Regions from separate parts of the Burkholderia sp. APQ4-4ca genome, predicted to be linked through region 1. Evidence: predicted binding sites of a transcription regulator. Region 1 holds the regulator's gene; the other holds the start of a gene.

Region 1 (7,585 bases):
GCCGATGGTGCATCATCGCGAGCACGCCGGGGTAGCACAGCAGGATCTCGGTGATGTGCTGCGCGGCCGGATCGCCCGCGTACGCGGCCTGGATGTCGCTGACGAGCAGCGCGCGGACCGCCGGCAACTGCCGGCCGAACGCGCGCGCGATCTCGAACGCGCGTTCGTCGAGCTCGGCGAACGGCGTATCGACGTGTTCGGGCAGGAACGGCAGCGCACGGCGAATCTGCTCGGACAGGATGCGCAGCGTGCTTTCGAGCGTATGGCCGACGTAGTAGTCGACGCTTTCGTCGGTCAGGTCGGGCGCGCCGTAGTGTGTCGGAAACATCGACGCGCGCAGGCCGGTCACAATCTTGCAGATTGCATCGCGCGACGGCAGTTCGCGGATGCCGCGCGGATGGCGCGTGCGATGGAGTTCCTCGCGCGACTCGCGCAAGCCGGCAACGATTTCTTCGAGGCCCCACTGACGGGCGGGTGATGTCGACATAGGCCAATGCGGGCAGCCGCGCGCGGTTGCACGGCCGCTAATAAAGTGACGGGTTCCGCAAGATTACCGCGTTTTTTGTCCGGGAGCGGCGCCCCGCGGATCGGCCGGACGGCCGACGCCGCACGCGCGACGGCGTCACATCGAGATGCTGCTCGCGTCGATCCAGCGCACGGCCCAGTCGCGCGCGTGCGCGATCGCGTCGCCTTCGTCGTTGAACTGGAGCTCGATCGGGAAAAACCGGTTCGCCACGAGCTCCCCGTCGCTCGATCGGGAGATCACGACGTAGGGCTTGAACGAACCGTCACTGGCGCGTGCGGGCGCGCAATTCAACAGATAACCGCGATGCGTGAAGGCAGTAGTCGCTTGCATGAGTCCGCCACCTCTAGTCCCTTTGCTTTGTTGTTCGCTACCCGTCTTTAAGGGTGCTGCGGCGCCCCGGCGCGGGCAGAGACGGCGAGACTTCATCCCCTGTCGCCGCTTCGCAGGAAAAGAATCATACTCTGTAGAAAACGCGTCTTCTAGCTGAAATAAATCATGACAAATCAGTGCGCGTCGCGCGACCGCGGCGATCGCCCGCGCGCCTTTTCCCGTCGTGCCCGGAACGGGATTTGCTTCGATCCGGAGCGTGTCGCCGCCAGGAGAGCCGCGATGGAATCATCCGCTCAAACACGTCGTGCGCATCCGCGCAGCATCGAACTCGACAACGACGACACGCACGACAGCACGGTCGACACCGACGGCAAGCACCGCGAAGCGTCGCGGCTCGCCGGCGTCGGGCCGATCTCGCCGGACCAGATCACACGCAGCAACGCGTCGCTCGTCAATGCGATGCCGGAAGCCGGCGACGGTTTGGCCGGTTTCGACAGCCGCCCCGACGGCAACCATCCGGCGTTCGCGCTGCGCGCCGGCTACATGGTGATCGAGAAGGGCTTCGACGCGCCGTCCGCGGGCGACACGCCGTTCGGTCCCGCTCATCGGATGTACGGCAGCGCGTACTGGCCCGACCATGGCCGCCGGCCGGAGCGCGTCATCGAGTTGACCGTCGTGCCGAGATAGCCCGCGCGACGTTTGAATCGATCGTTCGTTTGGGAACCGCCATCGGCCGATGACGATGACCGATGGCGGTGCATTCGCGCGCGACCGGACCGCGGGCCGAGACGTGCTCGCACGATGTCGCGGTAAACGATTCCGCGTATTGGCATCGGGATTCGCAATCATGCATGCCGCGCATCGTGTCGACGCACATGCGTTGATCGAAGTCATGGCGTCACGGCGCGATTTCGATTGAATGGCGCTACGTGCGCCGCATCGGCATGGTTGCCATGCCGGGTCGATGCGCGCGCATGCGTTTTCGCCGACGACGCAGCCGAACCATACGACACGCATCGCGCGATGCATCACGCGTGGCGCGCATGGCCACGCACGGCCGGCACAGACGGCGCGATCGCACGGCACGGCAGGCGCCTCGCTGCATGATCGCGGCCGTTGGTTTACCCTGCCTCGCAGCGTGGCGCATTGCCCGGCCCGATCGGCCATCCGGCCGACTTCGTTTCAACCCGCCATTCGGAGACACTATGTACAAGCGTATTCTGGTTGCCGTCGACGGCAGCGACACGTCCCGCCATGCGTTCGATGCCGCGCTGGCGCTCGCGAAAGCGCACGGCGCGGAGCTGCAGCCGTTCTACGTCGTCGAGAACGCCGCGATCTACTACAACGTGCCCGGCTACGATCCGTCCGTGTTGCGCGATCAGCTCGTCGCGCAGGGCAACGCGCTCGCGCAGGATTTCGCGAAGCTGATGCAGGCTGCCGGCGTGAAAGGCGAAACGCGGCTGAACGAAGCGACGTCGATCAACGACGTATCGTCGCTGATCCTCGACGGCGCGAAAGCGTTCGGCGCCGATCTGCTCGTGCTCGGCACGCACGGCCGCCGCGGCTTCCGCCGCCTCGTGCTCGGCAGCATTGCCGAACAATGCGTGCGCCACGCGACGCTGCCGGTGCTGCTGATCCCGGCGGCCGCCAACGCGGACGAGCCGGCTGCCTGAGCGGCGTTCGGCACGCGCGGCCGGTCGCGACGTTTTGTCACCCGACAGCGGCAACTTGCGGTGGGACAATGATTTCGTCGATCCAATGCCGGAGTAAACGATCATGCTGACGCCCGTCGCCACCCGCCCCGCCGCCGTGCCCCATACCGGCAGCTGGGCTCCCCGCCAGGCCGCACACTGCTCGTCGTGCGCGATGCGGCACCTGTGCATGCCGCAGGGCCTCGCGCCCGAAGCGCTCAGCCGCCTCGAGTCGGTCATCTGCGCGGCACGCCCGGTCAAGCGCGGCGAAGCGCTGTTCCGCGAAGGCGACGCATTCGACAACCTGTACGCGGTGCGCTCGGGCTCGTTGAAAACCGTCGCGACGCGCCATGACGGCCGCGAACAGGTCACGGGCCTGCATCTCGCCGGCGAAGCGCTCGGCCTCGACGGCATCTGCGACGATACGCACCCGCGCACCGCGGTCGCGCTGGAAGACAGCTCGGTCTGCGTGATTCCGTACAGCGCGCTCAAGGCGCTGTGCTCGGAAGCCGGCTCGATGCAGTTGCGCATGCACAAGCTGATGAGCGAGCAGATCGTGCGCGAAACGTCGCAAACGATGCTGCTCGGTTCGCTGAATGCCGAAGAGCGCGTCGCCGCTTTCCTGCTCGACGTGTCGTCGCGCTACCTGAAGCGCGGCTACTCGCCGTCGGAATTCAACCTGCGGATGACGCGCGAGGACATCGGCAGCTATCTCGGCATGACGCTCGAAACGGTCAGCCGCACGCTGTCGAAATTCCAGAAGCGCGGCCTGATCGAAATGCAGGGCCGTCACGTGCAGATCATCGACTTCGACGGCCTGCAGCACGTCTGATGCCGCCCGGCGCGCACCGCGTGCGCGCCGCCTGCGTCACGTCGCCGGTCAATCGAGAAACAGCGCGGCGCGCGCCTTCAGCGCCGCGCTGAAATCGTCGAGCCAGCCGATCGACAAACGCCAGCTCTGCCAGTACAGATCGATGTCGATGGTTCGCCCGCGCGACATGTCGATCAATTCACCCGCCGCCAGCTGGCGGTCGACCATTCGGTCCGGGCACATCCCCCATCCCAATCCCGTTTCGCATGCGCGCAGATAGCCCGCGACGTGCGGTATCCAGTGCTGCGGCGGATCGAGATCCGCGCGCGTCACGCGCCGGATGAAACGCGCCTGCAACCCGTCCTTCGGATTGAACATCACGCACGGCGCGCGGCGCAGCGCATCGCGCGTGATTCCCGCGTCGAAATAGCGTGCGTAGAACGCCGGCGAGCATACCGCGCGATAGCGGATCCGCCCGAGCCGCTCCGAGCGGCACCCCTGGATCGGCTCGGCCTGCGCGGTCACCGCGCCCTGCACGCTGCCGTCGCGGATACGCGACGCCGTGTAATCCTGATCGTCGATCACGAGGTCGAGCAGCGTCTCGCGCTCGGTGCAAAACGGCCCGACCGCGTCGATGAACCACGTCGCGACACTGTCGTCGTTGACGGCCACGCGCAACGTCGGCCACGCGCTCGCGATCTGGCCCGGCAACGCGGGCATCCGGCCGCCCAGCTCGGCTTCCAGCAGTTGCACGCGTTCGGTATGCCGGCACAACAGCGCGCCCGACGTGGTGGCGACGCACGGCTGCCCGCGCTTGACGAGCACGCTGCCGACCCGTTCCTCCAGCAGCTTCACGCGCTGCGACACGGCCGACGGCGTGACGTTCAGCTCCTTGGCCGCCCGCTCGAACGAGCCGTGCCGGATCACCGCCGCGAGGGCATCGAGCAACGCGTAGTCGAGCATTAGATTTCCTTAATCCACATTAGGTGATTTAGCTTCTCTTATTCCCATACCGACCGCAGACTAGCGCTACCCGATTCATTCGTCTACTGCTTCCACGGCTGTCCCCCTCATGAACTGGCTCGCTTTTTCCCACGGCGCCGCACTGTGCGCGTCGCTCATCGTCACCATCGGCGCGCAGAACGCGTTCGTGCTGCGCCAGGGCATCATGCGCTCGCACGTCGGCAAGATCGTGCTGCTGTGCGCGGTGTCCGACATGATCCTGATCGGTGCTGGCGTCGGCGGCGCTTCGGTGCTCGTCGAGCGCTATCCGACCTTCGTTCACGCTGTGCTGTACGTCGGCCTCGCGTATCTCGCGTGGTTCGGCATCAATGCGCTGCGCCGTGCGTTCAAGCCTGGCCACGACACGCTCGACGTGCGCGGCGACGCCGTCGCGCCGCCGCCGCAGGGCGCGCTCGCGATCGTGCTGATGACGCTCGCGTTCACGTGGCTCAACCCGCACGTGTATCTCGACACGTTCCTGCTGATCGGCACGGCCGGCGCGCGCGAGCCGGAAGGCGCACGGCTCGCGTTCGCGATCGGCGCGATGACGGTCAGCATCGTGTGGTTCCTCGGGCTCGGCTATGGCGCGCGTTTGCTGGCGCCGTGGTTCCGCAAGGCGGTCGCGTGGCGCGTGCTGGATGGTGCGATCGGCAGCATGGTGCTGTTCCTCGCGGCGGTGCAGTTGCGCTGACCGAACCGTCCGCGCACGGGCGGCCGCGTGCCGTCCGGCTTTCCCTCCGCGTCGGCGCCCCGCCCGCGCAATCTGCGTGTTCCCGTCGCGCACGTCGCCGCAAAAATTCGCTCCCGATCGAACTTAGCCACCCGGCGGACTCACGCAGCGGACACGGCCTCCGTCATCTGCCGCAATCCGTCCACCATCGCGACGTTACCGCGCCTGCACGAATCGAAACGATCGGCGAGAATGTCCGGTGTCCCGCGACCACGGCGGAACCGCCCCGCGCATCCTGCCGTCCCGCCGCGATCGCCTCGACCCATCCCGCAGTTCAATCCCGTTACCTGCAGTTATCGGAGAGGAACATGGCCCATCGCACCCTCGGTACATCAAGCATCCAGGTTTCGCCGCTCGCGTTCGGCGGCAACGTCTTCGGCTGGACCGTCGACGAGAACGCATCGTTCGCGTTGCTCGACGCACTCGCCGACACCGGCATCAACTTCATCGACACGGCCGACGTCTATTCGGCCTGGGCGCCCGGCAACCACGGCGGCGAATCGGAAACGATCATCGGCAAGTGGCTGAAGCGCTCCGGCAAGCGCGAGCAGGTCGTGATCGCGACCAAGGTCGGCCTGCTCGGCACGCGCGCGGGGCTGTCGAAAGACAACATCCTGAAGGCCGTCGACGATTCGCTGCGCCGCCTGCAGACCGACTACATCGACCTGTATTTCTCGCATCGCGATCTGGCCGACACGGCCCCGCTCGAAGAGACGCTCGGCGCCTATCAAACGCTGATCGACGCGGGCAAGGTGCGCATCATCGGCGCGTCGAACTACAGCGGCGCACGCCTGCGCGAAGCCGCCGCCATCAGCGCGCGCGACGGACTGCCCGCCTACCAGGTCATCCAGCCCGAATACAACCTGCTCGATCGGGCCGACTACGAACGCGATCTCGAGCCGGTCGTGCGCGAGCTGAAGCTCGGCGTCGTCAACTACTACGCGCTCGCGAGCGGTTTCCTGTCGGGCAAGTACCGCAGCGAGGCCGACCTGAAGAAGAGCGTGCGCGGCGATCGCGTCGCCGGCTATCTGAACGCACGCGGCCTGCGCATCCTCGCCGCGCTCGATGACGTGTCGGCGAAGCACGGCACGCAGCCGGCCGCGATCGCGCTCGCATGGCAAATCGCGCGGCCGACGATCACCGCGCCGATCGCGAGCGCGACGTCGCTCGAGCAGCTCGCGCTGCTCGGCGAAGCGATCCGCGTCACGCTCGATCAGGACGACATCCGCCGGATCGACGAGGCCAGCGCGCCCTGAAGCCGCTGGCGGCAGGCCGATGGAATCGCACGCTCGAGCGGTTCCGCGGCCTGCCTGCGATTCACGCAGGACGGGTGGATACAATGGCGAGCATCCGATGGCCGCGGGGCTCGACCGGGCTTCTTCGCGCCGAATCAAAATCACACATAAAAACCGCCGATGAACCACCTTGCCCGCCGTTCCCGTTACGTCCGTCACGCTCGTCATGCACGCGCCGCATCGCGCAGCGCCATCGGCGACGCGCCGTAGCGCTCGCGAATCGCGCGGCTGAAGTGCGCCTGGCTCGAAAATCCCCAGCGAAACGCGATCTCGCCGATGCTCGTCTTGCGCAGCCGTGCGTCGGTCAGCTCGCGATGCGCGTGCGACAGCCGTTCCGACCAGATGTGCTGCGTGATCGATTCGCCTTCGGCCGCGAAGAGGCGGCCCAGATGCCGCAGCGACAACCCGACCGCATCGGCGACGGCTTGCGGTCCGAGTTCCGGCTCGCCGAGATGCGTCGCGATGTACTGCTTCGCGGTCAGCAGGTACGACAGCGATGCGCGCGATGCGCCCGCGCCGTTCACTTCCGTGTCGATGAGTTCCGCGATCAGCGTGCGCGTGTGCTCGACGAACCGCGCGACGTCGCGCTCGACCGGCGCGTGCATGAACCGCTCGACGCTCGCCCGCAACGTCGCGCCGAGCATCGCGCCCGCGCCCGGCTTCGGCGCGATGCGCAGCGGCAGCGCGGCCAGCTCCGCATCGAGGCGGTCGTCGAACGTCGTGATCGGGATATCGATCAGCAACTGCCGCATCGGCGTCAGGAATCCGAACAGATAAGGCACGCGCGTGTCGTAGACGACCACATCGCCGGCTTCCGCGAGCAGGCACCGGTCGCGCTGGATGAAATAGGCGCGCCCGCCCACGATCTGGCACGCAAATAGCGACTCCTTCGGCAACTGGCGCACCAGCGCGGGGCTGCGCTCGATCACGTGGTCCTGCCCGCTGATGTCGGCGATGCCGAGGCCTGGCAGCGCGATGTCCGTCTTCTCGGCCTCGAGCCCGGCCGGCGACAGCGACGAGCAGCGCAGGCCGACCAGCGTGGCCGCATTGAACGCATCCCAGTACGCCATCCTGTCGCGCGCCGGCACGTCGGCCGTCGAGCCTCGCGTGCATGAAAGAACGGTCGAATTCGTCACGTCGCCTCCTGCTGGCGCCTGTCGTGCGGAGCGGCACGGATTGGGGGATGGCTCGTCTGGATTC
Region 2 (7,585 bases), on a different contig from region 1:
TACACCACTCGCATTACTTACGTTATTTGCAACGTTCAACGTCAGATCGTGGCCGGAGAGCGTCTGACCGCCTTGTGCATTCGTGAGCATTTGGGCGGTCAGCGTAACATCGCCATTACCGCCGATCGTGCCCGCCCCCGCTTTGCCGGACGCGTTCGTATTCGTGATCGACGCACCGCCGTCGATCGTCGTTGCACCGCTGCCGATATTCGCGATACGCCCGTCGCTGTTGTCGACGTTGCTCCCCGACAGCGCGAGCGTCGAATTCGTGCCGTTCGCTTCGATTTGCCCTGCGTTGTTGTTGATCGCGCCCTGTGCCCGCAGCGACAGATTCCCGTTCGCCTGAACAAGACCGGCTGCATTCGCGATCGCACCGTTCGACTGCACCGAAAGCGCCTGTCCAGCCAGCACCGAGCCATCGGAATTATCGACGCTGCCTGCCGACACCAAGACGTTCCCGTTGCCGCCAATGGTGCCGCCCGCCGTATTCGTCAGCGCATTTGTCGTCGTAACCGACAGCGCGCTCGAGCCCACGTTTTTAAGCGAACCTCCATCATTCGCGAGACTATCAGCGGCTACTGAAACGCCGTTGTTCGCTTCGAGCGTGCCCGCACGGTTATCGACAGCGCCTTGAGCCTTCAGCGTAATGCTGTCCGCACCGACGTAGCCGCCCGCATGGTTATCGAGCGACTGCACGTCGAGCGCCGCCTGTCGCTGCGCGGCCAGCGTACCTGCACTATTCGATACGGCCGCCGCTTTTAGGCTCAACGCGCCATTGGTCGCGATCGTGCCGCCTTGGTTCGACAATGCGCCGGTCGAAATTGACAGCGCACCGCTTCCGGCGTGAGTAATTTTCCCGTGGCCGTTGATCAGGGTCGCGGGCGTCAGGTTCAGGTCGGTGCTGTTGGTCTGAATAACGCCGTTGCTCGAATTATCGAGTGTGTTCGAGACGGCGACATTCATTGCGCCGGTCCCGGTTTGTGTAATGGTGCCGCCGTGGTTCGATAAATTCGTCGCCCCGAGCGACAACTGCGCTGCCTGTACCGAACCCGCATCGTTGCTCAGCGTCGCGGCATTCACGGTCGCGGCTTGTCCGGCCGTGATACTGCCCGAACCGTTCGTCAACTGCGCACCCGCATTGATCACGGCGCTTTGTGCAGCCGACAACGTACCGCTGCCGTTGTCGAGTGATTGCGTGTCGACATTCAGATTCGTTTGCGCACTGACCGCGCCACGGTTCACGACGCTGCCCGATTGAATCGCCACGCCGCCGTTGCCACCAATGACACCGCCTTGGGCGCCAAGTGCGGTCGTACCGGCTGCATTCGTCAGTTGCCCCGTCGTGGTAATGGACAGGCCATCCGAATTCAGCGACGTGACGCGACCTGCGCTGTTGTCCAACGAGCTTCCCGAAATATTCATTCCGGCCGCGCTCTGGATCGTGCCCTGGTTGTTCGCGATTGCACCGCCGCGCACCTGCATCGCATTGTCGGAAACCAGCGTGCCGCCCTGATTCGCGATTGCGCCGTTCGACTGCACGTTCAGCGGACCTTGCGCCGAGATCTTGCCGCCTTGATTCGAAATGCTGCCTGCGGTCAACGTTGCGTTGCCTTGGCTCGATAGCGTGCCGTGATCGTTGATCAACGCACCCGCTGCGTTCGCATCGAGAGCTCCCTGAGCACTCGTTGTCGCATTCGAGAGGTTCAAGTCCCCGGCGCTTGCGTTCAGCGAAACGTTACCGTTCGCGGCCGTCTAGCTACCCGCGAGGCTCACGGCAGCCCCTGAAATCAACGTGCTCCCACCCGCAACGTTCTGCCCGGTCGCCGTCAATTGGCCGGTGCTCGACAGATTCAGATCGCCGCTTTTCCCGACGGAACCATCGTTATTTACACCCGCGCCGAGCGTCCCGGTCGAATTGATGCTGCCTGCGCTGATCGTCGTATTTTGCTGTGCGGCGAGCGTACCGCTGTTCGACAAGGTCCCGGCTGCTGAAACGTTTGCACTCTGTTGCGCATACGTCGTGCCGCTGTTTTGAATACTGTTTGCGGTTGCGGTGAGATTTCCGCTCGCAGTCGTCTTGCCCGTGAGGACGAGTTGGCCGTTCGATTGCAGCGTCAAGTCGCCGGCTTGTGCCGCGATCATCCCGGCGTTCGCGACACCGACGCCGTTCTCGTTCGATACGAGAAAGACCCTGTTCGCGTACATGCCGCCGAGTTGGCTCACGTCGATCGCGATAGCGGGTGCGGCACCGTCGCCAGCAATCGGTGTCGCCGCCAGCGTGTCGTGGTTGACCTGGTTCGCACCTGCGACGACATTCAGATTCTTTGCGTAAATGGCTGCATTGGCCTGCACTGCGCGCGAAATCAAGTCGACCTGATCGACATTCGATGCATTCAGGCCGGCACCGCTTACTGAAATCAGGCCGCGCGATACGTTGAATCCACCGAGCGATCCATCGGCGCCGTAATACGGCGTGCCAGTCGTGAGAACGGCTCTCGACGTATTGATGAACCCGCCACCGTCAACCTGAATACCGGCACTGTTCGACAAGATCACTTCGGCGCGATTGCCTGCGACCTCGACGTAACCTCGCAGTTGCGACGGCGCATTGCTGTTGACCTGGTTGACGATGATCCGCGCAGACTGGCCCGCACCGAAATTCGGGTTGCCGTTGATCATCCCCGCCTGCTGCGTGTTAACGATCGTCGGCGAGTTGTTCAGGATCGCCCCTGGTTTTTGTACGTCGAACTGGTTGTACGTATTCACCGATACGCCAGCGCCTGACGGCGCGGCAATATTCACCTGCGGGATGCCGCTCTGCGTCTGAATCACATGCGTGCTGGTGCCCGAAGTCGGCGCGATTTGCGCGAAGCTGAATAACGGCACCCCGAACAGCAATGCAGCCGCCATCGCGATCGGCTGCCATACGATAAGCAAGCGCGATGGCGCACTCACGCCTTTGGAATTCCCGGCTGCATGCGGTGAACTACCGTTTTCCTGAACGACCATCATCGCGCCCCGCGCGCGATTGAACACAATCCGATAGCTTTTCTTGTTCATTCTTCGTGGACGCGCACTGCGCCCCTGCTTGCAGTCTTATTTGAATTCAGCGCCGATAGGACAGAACGTAATTCGCCGTCTGGTCTTGAACGCGCTTGCAACGGATAGTCAGAGCGACAACGCCTCTCATACTTGTCACGATTGCGAGACAGCGCTCGCAATGGGCCCCCTCTTATCCGCTGCGCGATGCTAGCAGAAGCAATCACCGCACACTGTCAGAAATGATTAACGCGATGCGAGGGATCATCGGTCTTCCCTGCTCCAGCAGCCGGAGATTTTAAAAAATTCCGAATAATTAATATTTTTATAATGTTTTAAGATTGTTAATTCTGAGGCGGGATGCGACTTTATTGGGATAGGCTCTACGTGGTTTTAGACACTGCACGGCCGGATGCTCATGATATTGTTGGCCGAACGATTGCGAGATAAGCGGCGACAGTGCCGCGAAATTCGCTTGTCGAAAATATATAAATCGAGATAGGAAACTATGCGCTCTCGAGCGCCGCAACCAGCAACGCGGGCTGCATCACTTCGACAACGTCGCCCGCACCGTATACTCGCCTTCCAGCCCGCCGTGCTCCGGCCGCACGAAATACCGCGACGAATCCAGATCGGCCGGCAGCGGCTCGACCGGATACCCGTGCTTTTCCCACGCATCGAGCCCGCCCTTCAACGCCCGGAGGTTGTGGATCATCTTCTTGCGCTGCATCTTCGCGATGAGCCGCTTCGCGGTCGCCTCGTTCGGGCACACGCAATAGACGACGATCGGCCGCTTCAGCACTTCCGGGTCGAGCAGATCCGGTGAATCGAGATCGACCGGCACCGCGCCGGCAATCCGGTACGGCTCGCGTTCGCGAATCGCCTTGGGGCGCGCGTCGAAAATCAGCGGCGGTTCGTCGGACGTCATCATCTCGACGAGCTGAGGCGGAGAGATGCGCACCTGCGCGAGATAGCGGCGGAACTGCACGCGGCGCACCCAGCGGTACAGCAGGAACGTGATGAAGATCGCGAGGAACGCGTCGAGAATCGTGCCGCCGCTCGCGCGCACCCACAGCACGAACTGGACGATCTGGTCGTGAATGGCCGCGCCGCCGATCAGCCAGAACGCCGCCCACAGCGACGCGCCGGCCAGATCCCAGAACAGGAACACGCCGATGCCGATCGCGGTCGTGCCGAGCAGCGGCGCCGACACGAGGCCGAGGCCCGGCAGGAATTTCGACAGCACGAGCAGCGGCGCGCCGTACCTTTCGAATACGTTACGCGCGAAACGCAGCGTCGTGTCGAGCGACAGCGAGAAGCGCACGAGGCCGTTCAGCAGGCGTCGGCCGCGCGTGCGGCCCATGAAGAACCACAGCGAATCGGCCAGCATCGTCGCTCCGATCGCCGCCGCGAACATGCTGACCCAGGACGCCTGCCCCATCGCCGCCATCGTGCCGCCGAGAATCAGCATCGGCACGGCCGGCACCGGCACGCCGAGCTGCGTGATCAACACGCTCGCGAACACGGCCCACGGGCCGAGCGACGATGGAATAGCAATGGGAAAGTGCCACACGGCGGCGCTCCTGGAAGACATGCGGGCCGCGCGACAGGGCCGTCGGTACGGCGGCGCAACGGCCGCCGCGGCATGTCCGCGACCGACCGGTGCATCCTGCGCATTCTAAACGGGTTTGGCCGCGGCCGCGCGGAACACGGGCCGTCCGCACGGGCTTTGCCCGGCGTGACGCGACCGTGACAGTCACACGTCCGGGCGCTGCGCGAGTTGCGCGACGTGTTCCGCGTAGTCGGGAAACTCGGCCGCCAGCGCGGCGGCATCCGCCAGCTCGAATTCCGCGAATTCGAACCCCGGCGCAACCGTGCAGCCCACGAGCGCGACGTGCTCCGGCGACGCACAGCGCGCGCCGAACCAGCTTCCGGCCGGCACGACCGCCTGGAACACGGTGCCCGGATGCGTGAGCGGGTTGCCGAGCCGGTGGATCGTCAGCCCGTCGCGCGCGTCGAGCACCCACACTTCGATCGGATCGCCTGCGTAGAAATGCCAGACCTCGTCGGAGCGGATGCGATGCCACGACGAATACGCGCCGTCGCACAGCAGATAGTAGATCGCGGTCGACGCGGCACGTGGCGCGCCGTCGGCGGGACGCACGACCGAATCGGTCGCGCGGTAGGTTTCACGGAAATAGCCGCCTTCGGGATGCGGCTGCAGGTCGAACTGGCGAATCAGGTCGGTCGCGGAAATCGGCATGGCGGATGACGTCGGTAAGGATGAAAACCGGCATCCGGCGGGCTGCCCGATCCTCATTCTTGCGATCGGGCGCCGCCGGATGTCCCTGCGTCGATCGCCGCGGCCATGCGCGCGGCGAACAAGCGGACACCGGCCGATGCTGCCAGAACTGCGTGGCGGGATGCAACCGCCGACGTGCAATCGCGCACCGGCGCGCGTACCGGTGGCACGGCGCAGTCCGCCCGATCGCGCCCATGTGCGACCAAGCGCGCGACGCCGCGCGGCCCGCCAGCCGGCCGCCGTATCGCGTCGCTTACGCGGCCGCCGACGTCCCGGCCTCGGCGTGCCGCACCAGCAGCACGGGCCGGTCGGCCGCGCGCAGCAGCGATTCGGCCACGCTGCCGAGCAACAGCCTGCGCAGGCCGTGCCGCCCGCTCGTGCCCATCACGACCAGATCGGCGTCGGCTTCGGCCGCCGTGCGCATCAGCACCGTCGCGATGTCCTCGCCGTACGCGTCGAGCGCGCGCACCGTGCCCCGCACATGCTGCTGCGCGAGCGCGGCTTTCGCGTCGTCGAGCACCGGCGTCGCGGCATCGGTCGCGGCGACATCGCCGTCGCGTTCGGCCGCGAAGCCGGCGTCGACGTCGACGAGTTGCGGCCGATGTTCGACGACGTAAGCACACGTCACTTCGCCGCCGGACGCGGCCGCGATCCGGATCGCCTCGTTCAGCGCGAGACGCGCGCTCGGGCTGCCGTCGAGCCCGACGAAAATCCGCTTGTACATGGTCCGTCCTCCGACCGGGCGCGCGTCGCGCACTTGCGCAACGACGGCCCGTTACCGCGAGCCGGCCCGGTGCCGGCTTGCCTGCCGAACAGTCTGCCCCACGTGCCGACGCGTGCGTTGACGCGCGTCAAGCGTGCCGGCGCGCCCGCTGCTTCACGCCGTTTGCCGCAATTTCAACCGACCCCATTACAAAAAATGTGTAAAACGCGCACAATTTCATCTTGAAAATAGTCGTTGCATGCAGCCGGTGCGAGTTTCCCCCGGTTTTGCCGCGCTTGCCCAAGTGCCCCCGGGCAGCCCGAACAACAGAATGGCCATCGAATGACCGCCAGTGGAACCCCGACGCGGGACGCGCGAGAGCCCACGCGCCTCGAGATCATGTTACGCCAGCCGCTCGCGGCCGGCGTCGTTGCGCTGTGCGCGGGCGCCGTGCTGTCGCTCGGCGTCGCGCTGCTCGTGCGCGAACAGTGGCAAACCGCCGTTCATACGCGTTTCGAACGCCGGACGACGCACGTGACCGCGATGCTGCGGCATGAACTGCAGGCCGGTGTCGCCGTGCTCGAAGGTGCGCGCGGCGCGTTCGGCCTCGTCCCGGACATGACGCCCGGCCAATGGCGCCGGTATGCGGAGACCCTCGATCTCGACAGCGGCCGCTCGCCGGTCCGGCAGATCGGCTATGCGCCGCTGACGCGCGCGGCGCGCGGCGCGCTGGCCGGCGCGAAGCCGCTGCCGGCCGATCCGCTCGCGGCAGCGACGCTCAGCGCTCCCGCCTCGAGCTCGCCGGTCGTGCGCTTCGGCGCGTCCGACGCGGCGCCGCTCACGCGCGCGCTGCGGACCGGCGATATCGCGCTCGGCGTCCACCCTGCCGACGACGATGCCTCCCGCGACGCCCGCACTCTGACGCTGTTCCTGCCCGTGACGACCTCGCCGTTGGCCGCCGCCACGCCGTCCGGCACGCGCGAAGCCGGCGCCGACGGGATGCTGTTCGCGGCGCTGAGCCCGCGGCGCCTGGTCGAGCGCGCGCTCGACGCGGAACGCGGGATCGATCTGTGGATGACCGCCAGCGGCGATTCGCGCGCGATCGTCAGCGTCGAGACGACGACCGACGAAGCGTCGGCGTCGCCCGACCTGATGCGGCGCACCGACGTGCTGAATTTCGGCGGCACCGCGCTGACGCTCGCCTATTCCGCGGACGGCCGGCCTAGCGCGACCGGCGCGCAACGTGCGGCCGGCACCGTGCTCGCCGCCGGGCTGATCGCATCGTTCGGGTTCGCGGCGCTCGTCCATGCGCTGTTGCGCAGCCGCGCCGATGCCGGTGCGAGCAGCCGCGGCATCCTCAACGAGGCGCGGATGATGGGCATCATCCGTTCGTCGATGGAAGCGATCATCACGATCGACGAAAAGCAGACGGTCGTGATCTTCAATCCGATGGCCGAGCAGGTATTCGGCGTGTCCGCGATGGAGGCGATCGGCGCGCCGCTGTCGCGCTTCATTCCCGAGCGGTTCCGCGCGGCGCACGC

The links. Region 1 encodes FNR, which switches genes on or off when oxygen is low (the NO sensors DNR and NnrR bind a similar motif). Its sites were predicted from a motif close to TTGATNNNNATCAA; they were not measured.
Region 2: the regulator FNR is predicted to act here: its motif matches at 6,183-6,196, upstream of AC3IFE_RS08555 (universal stress protein).

The regions. Positions count from the first base shown of each region.
Region 1 is NZ_JBYQCG010000241.1:8,479-16,063, reverse strand. It holds gene epsC (serine O-acetyltransferase EpsC) at 1-487, opposite strand, end outside; gene AC3IFE_RS31365 (hypothetical protein) at 623-856, opposite strand; gene AC3IFE_RS31360 (DUF3005 domain-containing protein) at 1,136-1,543, shown strand; gene AC3IFE_RS31355 (universal stress protein) at 2,062-2,529, shown strand; gene fnr (fumarate/nitrate reduction transcriptional regulator Fnr) at 2,633-3,379, shown strand; gene AC3IFE_RS31345 (LysR family transcriptional regulator ArgP) at 3,428-4,321, opposite strand; gene AC3IFE_RS31340 (LysE/ArgO family amino acid transporter) at 4,431-5,051, shown strand; gene AC3IFE_RS31335 (aldo/keto reductase) at 5,399-6,346, shown strand; gene AC3IFE_RS31330 (helix-turn-helix domain-containing protein) at 6,550-7,521, opposite strand.
Region 2 is NZ_JBYQCG010000076.1:49,222-56,806, forward strand. It holds gene AC3IFE_RS08535 (hemagglutinin repeat-containing protein) at 1-1,644, opposite strand, end outside; gene AC3IFE_RS08540 (two-partner secretion domain-containing protein) at 1,753-3,060, opposite strand; gene AC3IFE_RS08545 (DedA family protein/thiosulfate sulfurtransferase GlpE) at 3,587-4,612, opposite strand; gene AC3IFE_RS08550 (cupin domain-containing protein) at 4,796-5,302, opposite strand; gene AC3IFE_RS08555 (universal stress protein) at 5,595-6,065, opposite strand; gene AC3IFE_RS08560 (PAS domain S-box protein) at 6,387-7,585, shown strand, end outside.